Regions from separate parts of the Paenibacillus sp. 2KB_22 genome, predicted to be linked through region 3. Evidence: riboswitches for the same ligand, from Rfam matches in the RefSeq annotation. Region 3 holds a riboswitch; each other region holds the start of a gene.
The links. Region 3 has a riboswitch for cyclic di-AMP ahead of AB4111_RS06105 (C40 family peptidase). Riboswitches for the same ligand answer to the same signal wherever they lie in the genome.
Positions count from the first base shown of each region.

Region 1: another riboswitch for cyclic di-AMP. It lies ahead of AB4111_RS30445 (C40 family peptidase); the one in region 3 lies ahead of AB4111_RS06105 (C40 family peptidase).
Region 2: another riboswitch for cyclic di-AMP. It lies ahead of AB4111_RS29840 (ubiquitin-like domain-containing protein); the one in region 3 lies ahead of AB4111_RS06105 (C40 family peptidase).
Region 4: another riboswitch for cyclic di-AMP. It lies ahead of AB4111_RS12640 (3D domain-containing protein); the one in region 3 lies ahead of AB4111_RS06105 (C40 family peptidase).

Region 1 covers NZ_JBFRHG010000013.1:17,693-20,838, reverse strand. Annotated here, with positions in the region: gene AB4111_RS30450 (hypothetical protein) at 1-820, shown strand, start outside; cyclic di-AMP (ydaO/yuaA leader) riboswitch at 1,066-1,203, shown strand; gene AB4111_RS30445 (C40 family peptidase) at 1,207-1,677, shown strand; gene AB4111_RS30440 (GNAT family N-acetyltransferase) at 2,031-2,525, shown strand; gene AB4111_RS30435 (c-type cytochrome) at 2,676-3,032, shown strand; gene rbsK (ribokinase) at 3,107-3,146, opposite strand, start outside.
Region 2 covers NZ_JBFRHG010000011.1:51,637-54,782, reverse strand. Annotated here, with positions in the region: gene AB4111_RS29850 (HD domain-containing protein) at 1-150, shown strand, start outside; gene AB4111_RS29845 (TatD family hydrolase) at 482-1,252, shown strand; cyclic di-AMP (ydaO/yuaA leader) riboswitch at 1,494-1,747, shown strand; gene AB4111_RS29840 (ubiquitin-like domain-containing protein) at 2,018-3,146, shown strand, end outside.
Region 3 covers NZ_JBFRHG010000001.1:1,437,080-1,440,225, forward strand. Annotated here, with positions in the region: gene pelA (pectate lyase) at 1-835, opposite strand, end outside; cyclic di-AMP (ydaO/yuaA leader) riboswitch at 1,264-1,395, shown strand; gene AB4111_RS06105 (C40 family peptidase) at 1,401-1,865, shown strand; gene AB4111_RS06110 (carboxymuconolactone decarboxylase family protein) at 1,966-2,295, opposite strand; gene AB4111_RS06115 (hypothetical protein) at 2,437-2,655, opposite strand; gene AB4111_RS06120 (hypothetical protein) at 2,779-3,108, opposite strand.
Region 4 covers NZ_JBFRHG010000002.1:386,390-389,535, forward strand. Annotated here, with positions in the region: gene AB4111_RS12635 (polysaccharide deacetylase family protein) at 1-694, shown strand, start outside; gene AB4111_RS12640 (3D domain-containing protein) at 802-1,473, opposite strand; cyclic di-AMP (ydaO/yuaA leader) riboswitch at 1,476-1,672, opposite strand; gene AB4111_RS12645 (amino acid ABC transporter ATP-binding protein) at 1,894-2,616, opposite strand; gene AB4111_RS12650 (ABC transporter substrate-binding protein/permease) at 2,603-3,146, opposite strand, start outside.

The DNA of each region.
Region 1 (3,146 bases), on a different contig from region 3:
CGTCCGTCAGCATATGTTCATTGCCGCACTCTTATTTCTTTATCAACTCATTTGGGGATATTTCTTCTATCGAATGGTACAATCGGCAGTCGTCCCACTACTCCTGCGCTATCCAGATTCTGATGCTGGGGAGCTAAGTACACTTTTGTTCAAAATGGAAAGTCAACTTAACTTGTCTACCCATCCGGAGGTTCATCGTTATCTATGGATCCTGGGGGGCATGCTGCTGGTTCGCATGTTGATCAGCCCCCTCATTCAGGCAGGGCTGCTCTACTCACTTCAGCACTTTAATTCTACAGAAGAGCGCATCCCATTCGTCCGGGGAATCAAAAAACTGTGGAAACCGATGCTGCTGCTGCACACCATACGTACATTATTGATACTTTTACCCGCATACTGGCTCATACCAAAGCTCTACTCGATTCTCATGGACGGATTTCATTCCCTTCAATTACTTTTGCCTGGTATACCTTATGTTGCTGCCTGGATTGTATATGGTTGGATCATCCACCATGTCATCCTCTACATGCAGTTCGGTGTGTCGGCACCAGAAGGAGAAGGCGGAGCTCACGGCACCCTCAAAGCACTCTGGATTGCACTGCGTCATCTCATCGCCGTTATCGGCATTGCACTCCTGCTGGGCGGAGTCCACCTGCTCGTCTTTGGGGCATTCACTTCAGCCTCATGGTTATTAACGGGACTTACCGGACTTATACTACAACAGACGTATCCACTTGCCAGATGTCTATTGAATCTGTGGAAAATATGCAGCCATTTCCGATTATGGCAGTCCAAAATATCCAAAGGTGAGAGCACATAGTTTAAAAATTGTTACCATCACATGTTAAACTCATGGCCTAATATGTACTTATAAATAGGCAAACCTCAACCTTTCCCCGTCAAAGGTCGAGGTTTTTTTTGCTAAATTTGTTGCTAAACGTTGCCAAAGCCGTACTCCTCTGTTACAATAATCGCAGTGAGTTTTTAGTAACAACTTTGTAATCTTTACATTCATATTTGTAACTACTTAAAATTAAATCGTCATTTCTTGATTTCGCAGGTGCATAACTAGCATAGCCAAATTCCTGGCACCTGGGAAGCGGGGGAACCAGTTATGGGTGAATTGATCTTGCTACAGAGGGATCATAGGGGACCTTCAACCGAATCCTTAAGCTAACCTCGCAGGCGTTGGAAGGGGAATATCTCTTGTTCAAGAAGAAATTAACCGCAGCTGTACTTAGCATCACATTCGCATTATCGCTTGGTGCAGGTAGCGCATTCGCAGATTCAAAAATGGATAAAGTAATTGATTCAGCAATGGGAACTACATACAAAAGTGGGGGAACAACGCTTAACGGCTTTGACTGCTCCGGATTTACACGGTATGTATTCGACAAATTGGGTATTGATTTGGCACGCCAATCCAGTTCCCAATTCGACATGGGCGATTCCGTATCCCGCATGGAAATGAGAGCTGGCGATCTGGTATTCTTTAATACAACAGGTAAAGGCGTATCACATGTAGGAATCTTTGTAGGGGATGGAAAGTTCGCACACTCCTCTTCTTCCAAAGGCGTTACGATCAGTGCATTGAGTGAAAACTACTGGGCCAATCGTTATGTTGGCGCTAAACGGATTATGAGCACGGACGCATATGAATCACTGGCCCTTGACTAGGGACAAGCTGAGCAACATGATGCTGTAACCATTAACCATACTGGAACGAAGCAAGAAGCATAACAGAACCGCCCGGTACATTCTCCGCAGGAATGTATCCGGCGGTTTTTTTGTGCTTCCATCCTGATTCATGTTGCAAGTTACCCTCGGGGCTATCCTGCGACATCAACAGGCTCATTTTGCGTTCGTTCGTCCGTGCCCTTATGATGTTTTTACCCATCCTGTTATAATATAAACGAAATTAACAGAACTTTTGTTTCATTTTTTTTCTGGTAAGGGTGACTTGCTAAATGAACTGCTCTTTTGTAGAGTGGACAAAGAGTTCTGTTTCAAGGAAAGGAGCATGCAAGTGTATGAAGGAAGCCCCTGTGACTTTTCACGTTGTACCCATGCGAGAAGAACATGCGGAGCTCATCTGCAGTTGGCAGTATGATCCGCCTTATAATATCTACAGCTGGCTCCCCTGGGAGCAGATGAAAGCACTGGAAGTGGAATTCGGAGATGCGCAGTTGCGGCAAGAGCAATATGCGACCGTCCTGGATCAGAACGATCGTATATGTGGATTTGCTCAATACTTCCCACTTCAAGGGGTAACTCGGATTGGCCTCGGCATGCATCCAGAGCTGTGTGGTCAGGGTCAAGGGACAGCTTTTGTCACGGCCCTTGTACAGGAAGCCATTCGCCGAAATCCGATGAATGAGATTGATCTGGAAGTGCTCACTTGGAATGCTCGTGCCATTCAAGTCTATCTGAAAAGTGGATTTGTCACTCAGGATACATACGAACGACAGACCCCGAGCGGCTTAAAGCCCTTTCACTGTATGGTTTATGAAGGGCCTCGTGATTAAAATCCATTGCAAAACAACCTAATTTGCGCCTTGTTATGTGATTAGTTCAAAAATTTCCCACAAAATGCTATGATGTCAGTACAGGTTCCGTTATAATGATATGGATAGTTTCAGGTTAGATGATCTTTCATTCTGGAGGGGACATAAGGGATGCACAAATGGATCATGAGCGGAGTATTTTTTGCAGCATGCGCTTTAGCTATTGTTTTAATGTTTACGCTTCCAGGGAAAGAAGAAGTGGCTGAAGAAGCCAAGCCCACCATGCCGGAAGTAACATTGGATGCCGGACAGGCTGAAGCATTGGTCAAAGCCAATTGTATCTCCTGTCACGGGGATCAGCTTCAAGGTGGCGTAGGACCTGCTCTGGCAAACATCGGTAGCCAGGATGATCTGGAGAAGATCTATACTACAATTGTCAAAGGTAAAGGCGGTATGCCTTCCTTCAAGGGCAAACTGCAGGATGAAGAGATTGCCAATATCGCCATGTGGCTGTCAGAGAAGAAATAATCTCTGCATGCACATAACAAAGAGGCCCTTAATCCCCTTTTGGGAACTTAAGAGCCTCTTTGTTATGCCATTTATTAGGCCTCTGCTGCATGCTCAGCCAGAAAGGCCTGCACT
Region 2 (3,146 bases), on a different contig from region 3:
GACAATTTACGTGAGTTGTCAGAAGTCTCTGACATTGTCCGTTCCATCAGCGGGCTTCACCGAGGGAAACATCATTTGTATTACCCGCAAAACAAGGTGGATGCGATTATTCACGAATTACCGTCACATATACGCCCCTATTTCTTGTAATCGTGTGGGTATAATCCAATGAAGAATTTCGATATCAAAAGACTTTCTAAAAGAGATATTTTTCATGATACAGTAATCTGCTTTAATGGGGAGTATATGTAGATCGACATAATTTTGTAAATGCAAGTAGGTAAAAATGGCACATTCAGCAATATGTAGATCAGATTATCCGTATATCTTCTATATATTGTAGTTGTGATGAAACAAACGTAATGATGTAATACACAGATGACTCAAAATGTTTTATGTATGAGTCAATGAAATATTGAGATTCACAAATTGGATTTTCAAAAGAAGAAAGTCGTTATTCGACATGAAGGGAGAAATAAACATGATGCTGTTCGACACACACACACATCTGGATGCACCACAATTCGACGAGGACCGCGAGGACATGATTCAGCGTGCTGTGGATGCAGGAGTTGGTCGCATGATCAACATTGGCTTTAACCGGGAGACGATTCCAACCACAATGAAACTTGCTGAAACGTATGACTTTATATATGCAGCTGTAGGGTGGCATCCCGTAGATGCGATCACGATGCAGGAGAGTGATCTGGAGTGGATTGCATCTTTATGCAAGCATGAAAAAGTGGTAGCCATCGGTGAGATTGGATTGGATTATCATTGGGATACTTCTCCGAAGGAAGTACAACATCGCGTATTACGACAACAAATTGCTTTGGCGCGTGAAGTGAACATGCCGATTGTCATCCATAATCGGGATGCACATGAGGATATCATACGAATTTTGCGTGAAGAGAAAGCGGGCGAAGTTGGTGGTGTGATGCACTCGTTCTCGGGAAGCTGGGAAACAGCGAAAAGTTGTCTCGATATGGGTTTCCATCTCTCCTTCGGAGGACCGATCACATTCAAAAATGCAAAGCAACCCAAAGAGGTGCTGGAGAAGGTTCCTATGGACCGGTTTTTCATCGAAACTGATGCTCCATATTTGACACCTCACCCTTATCGTGGGAAACGAAATGAGACAGCGCATGTACGTCTGGTTGCAGAGGCAGCTGCGGAAATTAAAGGCATTTTGGTGGAGGAAATTGCTGCAATAACAACCAAAAATGCCATGGAACGATTTGGAATTCGTTAAAAAAACGAGCAAATGAGGTGAAAAAGGCAGGTAAGCGGAGTTAATTTGCTCTTTGATCCAAATAAATCAAGAATATTACAATATTTTAACCAAATATTCAGAAAAACGTACTTGATCAACGCTTTACAACATGCATCAAAACAGGATATCATCTTTTCAGTGAATTGTTGTGCGGAAAATTGGACAGATGTTCGGGGGATGAACAAAGGGACACTTTCCGATGAAACAACATTACTTTCATGAATCAGTCTCGCTGAGTCTCCGTTAACGGAGAGCGGGGGAACCAATAGGGCTTAAACATCGGTGTATTTGGCCGATGCGCAACGTTCGCTGACCCAAAAGCAGCGAAGGGAACTGCGAAGCCGTATTTGATTTCTTCTTTGGGTCTCGGGGTGAATTCAAGGGCGTCCGCCATGAGCGGGTGACCCAAGATAGGGCGGCTCTCTTTCGCCCGAACCCGACAGCTAACCTCGCAAGCGGAAAAAGAGAGGCAACCTCGTGCATGAATTTCCGATATTCAAAATCATTCGGAAGCCACGAAAGAGTTCCTCTTACACTCTTTCTTTGGCTTTTTTGTTTTTGAATAAAAGAAATGTTGTCATCATACGGTAGGTATTCAGGAGGATGACATCATGTTGCGAAGATTGATTCATGGTGCAGAACCGATCAGTTGGTCGATCTGTGTTCTGTAGAAAATTTGGTATAGTCACGTCAAAGACATCATGCGTTACTTTAGACGGCGAGGCTATGAAGGAGGACGGAGAAGTGGGCACATTCCAACCAGAAGAGACCCATGAGTCACGATCATCCAGTAAGTCTTTCGCGTTGCGGTGGAAGCATGAGAACATGCGTCAAATGGCATTGATCGCGATTTTCTCAATTGCGCTTACAATCATGATCTTGTTAGTCGTTTACGGTCAGGCCGGGAAACAAATTTCACTGGTTATTGATGGCAAAGCTCAGGTGGTAGAGACTCGTACAGGAATGCTTCAGGAAATGCTGGAGGAGCAGTCGATCACAGTCAGCCCTCACGATAAGGTATCCATGTCCATGAACGGGGCGATTACAGATGGAGACCGAATTGTTATTGAGCGGGCCGTTCCAGTTAACATTACGGCAGACGGAGACACCAAGACTCTGTATACAACGGATTCATCGGTAGAAGATGCAATTCAAAAATCAGGTATTCAAGTTGAAAGTAATGATAAAGTGTATCCGGCGCTTGGAACTTCGATCAAAGCGGATATGAAGATTCGTGTAGTGCGCGTAACAAAGCGTACAGTGGATGTAGAACATCCGATCGCTTACAAAGTAATTAAAACGGCTGACCCTAGCTTGTACAAAGGGGATAACCGTGTCGTTGTGAACGGCAAAGAAGGCAAACTTGTACAGCACATCGAAAAGGTATTTCAGGATGGAGAATTGGTCTCCAAAAAAATGGTCGGCAAATCTGTCGCGAATAATCGTGTAGATAAAGTAATTGCTGTCGGCACCAAAGCAAAACCGGTCGTGAAAAAACCAGAGATTCAGACCGTATCGGCTCAGACTTCAACAACCAAGAAGGCTACAACAACGAACTCGAAGAAAACATCTGCCTCGGGCAGCAAAGTGATTACCGTATCCGGGACTTCTTTTAAATACTCCAAAGTACTTAAAAACGTATCCATGACGGCCTACTCTTCCGAAGAGCCTGGCATTGGAACTAAAACAGCTTCTGGTACTCGTGTAACGGAAGGACGCACCATTGCGGTTGATCCCAAAGTCATTCCAATTGGCTGGTGGGTATATATCGAAGGTCTGGGCTTCCGACGTGCGGAAGATACAGGCGGTGCCATTAAAGGGAACAAAATTGATGTATATTATGACAGTGTGAAGCATGCCCTGAATTTTGGAC
Region 3 (3,146 bases):
CTATTTCATAGAAGCGTGCCCAAATCGGTGCCGCTTTTGAGTCAGCAATAATCTTGCTATCTCCATTTGCTCTTTCATACTTGTAACCCGTAATTTTCACCTTGTTAAACCAATCCTCCGCTCCTTTAATGGATGCGGTAATTCTAGCGTTAGCAGGTCTCGTTTTCAGGAATTTAACAATCGTTACACTCTCTCCAGCTGTCAGTGATGGTACTTCGTAGATTCTTGCGCTCGCTGGTTTAAGAGAACCAGAATCATGTTGTTGTCCCCATGCTGTCAGCTTGCCGCCCGAAACGACTTGTGTATTTAGAATCGCCTCTACACCTTTGGCAACTGAATTTTTACTGCGATTAGCAAGTGTACTGTCGATAAACGAGAAATCACCTTTGCGTGTTGCTACTTCATCGAGCATGATCATTACATTAATCATTGCATCGTCATTGTAGGTAATATGCTTGTGATATCCGGAGCTTTGGTAGACTTGTGGCCACCCTCCGTTTGAATACTGCATATTGATCAAAAAGTTGATTCCTTTGATTGCAGCTGTGGAGTAGCGTGGATCATTCGTCTTTTTAAATTCCTTCGCCAATCTTCTAATTTCTGAGTATGTAGCCTTGTTGTCAATCGTGGACTTCGCCCACTCTCCACTTGTTTGTTTATAATCTTTTCTCCAACCTCCATCCGACAGTTGGTTCTTCAAAATATCTGAAATACTCGCTGTAGTACCCGATGCATCAGCAGCAGATACCGTCCCTACAGGGAGAACTGCAATTCCAACTGTTGAGAACACCATGGCGCATGCCAGGACAAAAGTAACTATTTTCTTTGCTTTCAAATGTAACACTCTCCCATGTTCATTGTAATAACATCCACAATTCTACCTTACCTATAAGACCAGTCCTCAACCTCCTTAATTTGAATATATAACACAATAAAATCAATTTTCATCCAATATGTGGATTGGATAATCAGATAATATGCAAAAAATCGATTATTGTCAATATATGCAACTTAATGAATATAATCTCTTAAATACTACATAACGGAATAGTTCTTTTAACTCATGACAAACCTATTTATTTATCCAAATTCGTCTCAAACGAATCAATAATGACGTTTTTGTCATGAATGATACCCAAACTTGATCCCTTCTTTCATGGAAAAACGTTAATTCCGCTAACATTGAGGTATTACGAAGGGGTTTAAAAGGGTTTGACAATTACGCATTTATGCAATATAGTTTCAAATAGTTACAAAAACTTAATTATTCATTTGCCGAGTTTCAGATTTGAAAACGGGGGAACCATTTTGGGTGAATTATTCTTATACATAGGAAATATAGGGAACCTTCTACCGAACCCTTAGCTAACTCCGTAGGCATCGAAGGGAGAACATTGATTTTGAAAAAACTGATTATCTCCATTTTTGGAGCGGCTGTACTATTTACATCCGGGGCAACAAGCACAGAGGCAAGCAGTATTAACTCCGTAGTGAACAACATGACAGGTATACCTTACAAGTGGGGTGGCACGACTCTGGCCGGCTTCGACTGTTCCGGGTTTATGAGATATATTTTCAACAAATACAGCATTGAATTGCCACGTACTTCGCAACAGCAAGCCAAAGCAGGTACTCCGGTAGCCAAGAGCAATGTTCGGACAGGTGATCTGGTGTTCTTTAATACAACAGGCAAAGGCATTTCACATACAGGTGTGTATATTGGCGGTGGACAATTCGCTCACGCTTCGAGCAGTAAAGGTGTAAGCATCACTAAGTTATCGAATCCATACTTCAATGACCGCTACGTGACAGCACGTCGGGTAACTGGACAGTTTATGTATGATAAAATGTTGGGTAAAATGTAGGTATGATATAGAAAGAGGAGGCTCCGGATTAACCCGGAACCTCCTCTTTTGTTTGGCTTGCTCTTTATGAGAACAGTCCTTGGACTACCTCCATCTACAATTAATGCAGCGCCTTCTGCACTCGCATCGCGCCCTGAGACAGGGCATGTCCGCCTCCTACAGCTCCGGCCACGGCTACGGTCTCCATGATCTCCTGATCTGTAGCGCCCTTGGCACGGGCTTCTTCTACATGGTAGAAGGTACATACCTCATTATTGGCAAACAATCCAATGCCGAGCGCAATTAGCTGTTTTGTCTTGGCATCAATCACGCCAGGTTGGAAACATTCTCCTGTAAACTCATGATACGACTTCACCACACCTGGCAGCACATCGCTTAATGCTCCAATCTGATCCTTATAGGCATGAACTTTATCATTCATCAATGTCATGGCTTGTAGCACACCCTCTCGGCTATAGTTACAGAACTTTCTCACTGTACCTATCTTCTCTCCCGAGTGAGTCAATTATGCCAAGAAATCATGGTAATTCCAAACATTTATACGCCCATACTTCTGACATAATGATCGTTGTTACTCACCAAGTGGACTCTGGCGCGGTTCGCTGAACAACTGATATCGGTATCCGCGATCCAACTTGACGACACGTCGATTCTGACGACGGATAAGTACCTGCTCGCCATCCCAGGCAACTACAATCCCGGTTACATCGTTAGATTCCAGTTCGTCCCGTACTACTCTGACTTTCTCACCTGACAGACGCAGGGCGTCCAATTCTGTATCACTAATCATGTTCATGGCTCCTATATTCCAAATTTATTTATTTACAAAAAGAGACCTAAATGAAAAGTCATTTAGGTCTCACGTGACTGTATTGGACTGTCATGTCATTCGAAATTATGTCCCGACTGAAAGTTACCGCTGCGCGTGCTCTTTGCTGTCGTTCTTCTCGAACCAAAAATCAAGCACTTTGGCGGACATCACACGTTCTTCAAGGTACTCCACTTGATGCGGTGTAAATTGTTCTTTCCAAGAGAAGGACAACTCTTCGCACAAGCCTACAATCGTCAGTAATTCTGACCAGGCAACATAGCGTTTGTACCAGAAAAATTGAGGATGTTCAATCATATAGGGATAAAGGTCATCGAATTCCGTATGTTTACAATCCAGGGCACGTTCAAAATGAACTTTCGATTCCGCCAGCTTATCATTAAAGAATTGTTCTGTTGCCGGTTGGTTCCCCATGGTGTTGCCTCCTCTCCCTAACATAACCCCATTATAAA
Region 4 (3,146 bases), on a different contig from region 3:
ATCGGTATCCAGTTCTGATTCCGTGGAAGAAGAACAACTGACACTGGGACAGTTACGTCAAAAATATGCCGATACGTTCAAAACCAATGGTCCTTCAACGAAACAGGTTGCGCTGACATTTGATGATGTGCCCGATCCACGGTTTACTCCACAAGTGTTGGATTTGCTGAAAAAGTATAAAGTCAGAGCTACATTTTTCATCGTTGGTAGTCGTGCTGAGAAGCACCCCGATTTGGTAAAAAGGATTGTTAAGGAAGGGCACATTGTTGGCAATCACAGCTACAATCATCCAGAGTTCAGTAAGCTGTCGATGAATGCCTTCCGCAAACAAATTTTACATACCGGGGATATCATTCGCCATATAGCGGGATATACGCCCAAGATGATCCGACCTCCGTATGGAGACATTAATGAAGAACAGCTGAAATGGGCTGCCAGACAACATTATAGTATTGTGAACTGGAACGTTGACTCCCTGGACTGGAAAGGTCTTCCCAAGGAAAAGGTGAAAGATAACATTTTATCTGCCGTAAAACCTGGCTCCATCGTTCTGCAACATGCAGGAGGCGGTGTAGGATCCAATCTGAATGGCACGATTGAGGCTTTGCCTGAAATTATTGAGGAACTGCGTAACCGGGGGTATGAACTGGTTACCTTGGACGAAATGCTGGGATTACCGAAGGCCAAAGAATAGAATAACCGTCTCAGGAAATTATGAACATATTAAAAGGGTGCTGTTCAATCGCAAGTTAGCGACTGGCAGACACCCTGTTTGAATTCATTTTAGATGTAATTTACGCTCTACTTCAGAATGTACAACTCGATGTCCTGAAAACCAAATGTGCTTACCGACTGCTTGCTACCAGGGATGAAGATATCAATTCTGTGACCCTTGATTGCACTGCCCACGTCACGTGCTGTGGCTACAAAAGCCTGTTTTGGCAATCCTGGATGGCTGTGACCCGTTACCAGTACTTTGGTTCCAAGTGGAATCACACTTGGATCAACTGCAATCGTACCCAGTTCAAGGTCATTCCCGAAATAATCGACCGCACCCCATCCTCCATTTTCAGACGGATCTGCAGAGTATGCCGTTGCTTTCACGTTCACAGCTTTACTGTAATCGAATGTTTTCCCCCAGGCTTGAACCACTTTGTTATCTGTGTTAACATCCAAGCTTGCTGCGGTAACCGTTTTGGCTTGGGTCTTGCTCTCCGTCGCCGCGGCAGCTACATTGTTTGCCTTACCGGGAATCGTAATTTTCAAACCACCATAAATGTTGTAAGGCGAAATGTCGTTGTTTGCTTTAACTAACGTGTTAATTGCTACTCCGTATTGTTTCGATAAGGTGTAGAAGGTATCCCCCTCTTTGGCCACATGAACTGAATCGGCGTGAGCCGGAACGGCTTGAATGAGCATTGCTGTTGTCATTAATGCTACTGCTGTTTTGGCTATACGTTTCTTGTTAATCATGGTCTTCCTCCCTCATTGTGCCTGCGAAGTTAGTTGTCGGATTCGGATGAGGAGCCCACCCTATAGGTTCATCATTACATTTGAAACGATATGTACCCCTAATTCACCCCAAGCAGTGTGCTGTAGATCTTCCCCCTGCACAATCTGCATCGTTACATCCCCCGCACTCCCTGTCCGGAAGTTTCGGCAGAGTTCAATATATCACAATTTTGTAACCTGAACTTGTAGTAATTCTTACCAAATGGTTTTAACATGTGTAAGCACGTGTAAGAATACTGTATGCTCTAAAAGTGTCTGGCGAGATATTCCCTATATATTTGGTAACAGAATAGTTACTTTTTTGAATTCCATATATAATTATTTTCAAACAAAAAATAGCGTCACCGACTCGAGGTCAGTAACGCTATTTAATCACTTCATTTAGAGTACTTTCGCAAGAAAATCACGTGTACGTGAATTTTTCGGTGCTCCAAACACCTCATCAGGTGTTCCCTCTTCCACAATAACCCCGCCATCCATGAACAGGATTCGATCTCCCACTTCACGTGCAAAACCCATCTCATGTGTTACGATGACCATAGTCATACCGCCTTCTGCAAGACGTTTCATGACATCCAGTACCTCACCGACCATCTCGGGGTCCAATGCCGACGTAGGCTCGTCAAACAGCATGACATGAGGCTGCATGGCCAATGCTCTAGCAATGGCGATCCGCTGCTTCTGTCCACCGGACAGCTGATTCGGGAATGTATCTTTTTTATCATACAAACCCACGGTGTTAAGCAGATCAGCAGCAATTTTTTCCGCTTCCAGAGTGGATTGTTTCTTCACTTTAATCGGAGCGATCGTGATGTTTTGCTCTACCGTTTTGTGTGGGAACAGGTTGAAATGCTGAAACACCATACCCATTTTCTCCCGAGTTGCGTTAATGTTGTGCTTGGGGTCCGTGATTGACACGCCTTCAAAATCAATCTCTCCCGAGGTAGGCTGTTCCAGCAGGTTCAAACAACGTAAGAATGTACTTTTACCTGAACCGGAAGGACCGATGACCACTACAACCTCACCTTTGCCAATCGTCACGTTGATACCTTTAAGCACATCGTTATTTCCATAAGATTTGTGTAATTGTCTAACGTCTATCACTTGCACTCAACTTCCTTTCCAGTCGTCCCAGCAGCTTGGACAAAATGAACGTCATTACAAAGTAGATGGCTGCTGCAATCAAAAATGGACTCAAGCCTTGGTACGTAATGTTTTTGACCACACTTGCCTGATACATAATATCCACCATACCGATAACCGAGATAATGGAGGATTCTTTGATGATAGTTATGAATTCATTACCGATCGCTGGTAATACAGCTTTGAAGGCTTGTGGCAATATGATATATCTCATCGCGGCGCCTCTTCCCATCCCTAATGAACGCGCTGCCTCCAACTGACCACGATCCACACCTTGGATACCTGCACGGAAAATCTCAGCCAGATAGGCACCACTATTGATTGAAAGTGTAATGATACCTGCCTGAAGTGCCGTGAAGTTAATGCCAAAGCTCAGGGAAAAACCATAGTAAATAATCATCAATTGTACCAGCATCGGTGTGCCACGGATCACTTCAACGTAAGCTGTACCGATCCAGCGCAAGATTGCAGCGTCATGCAAACGGAACAAA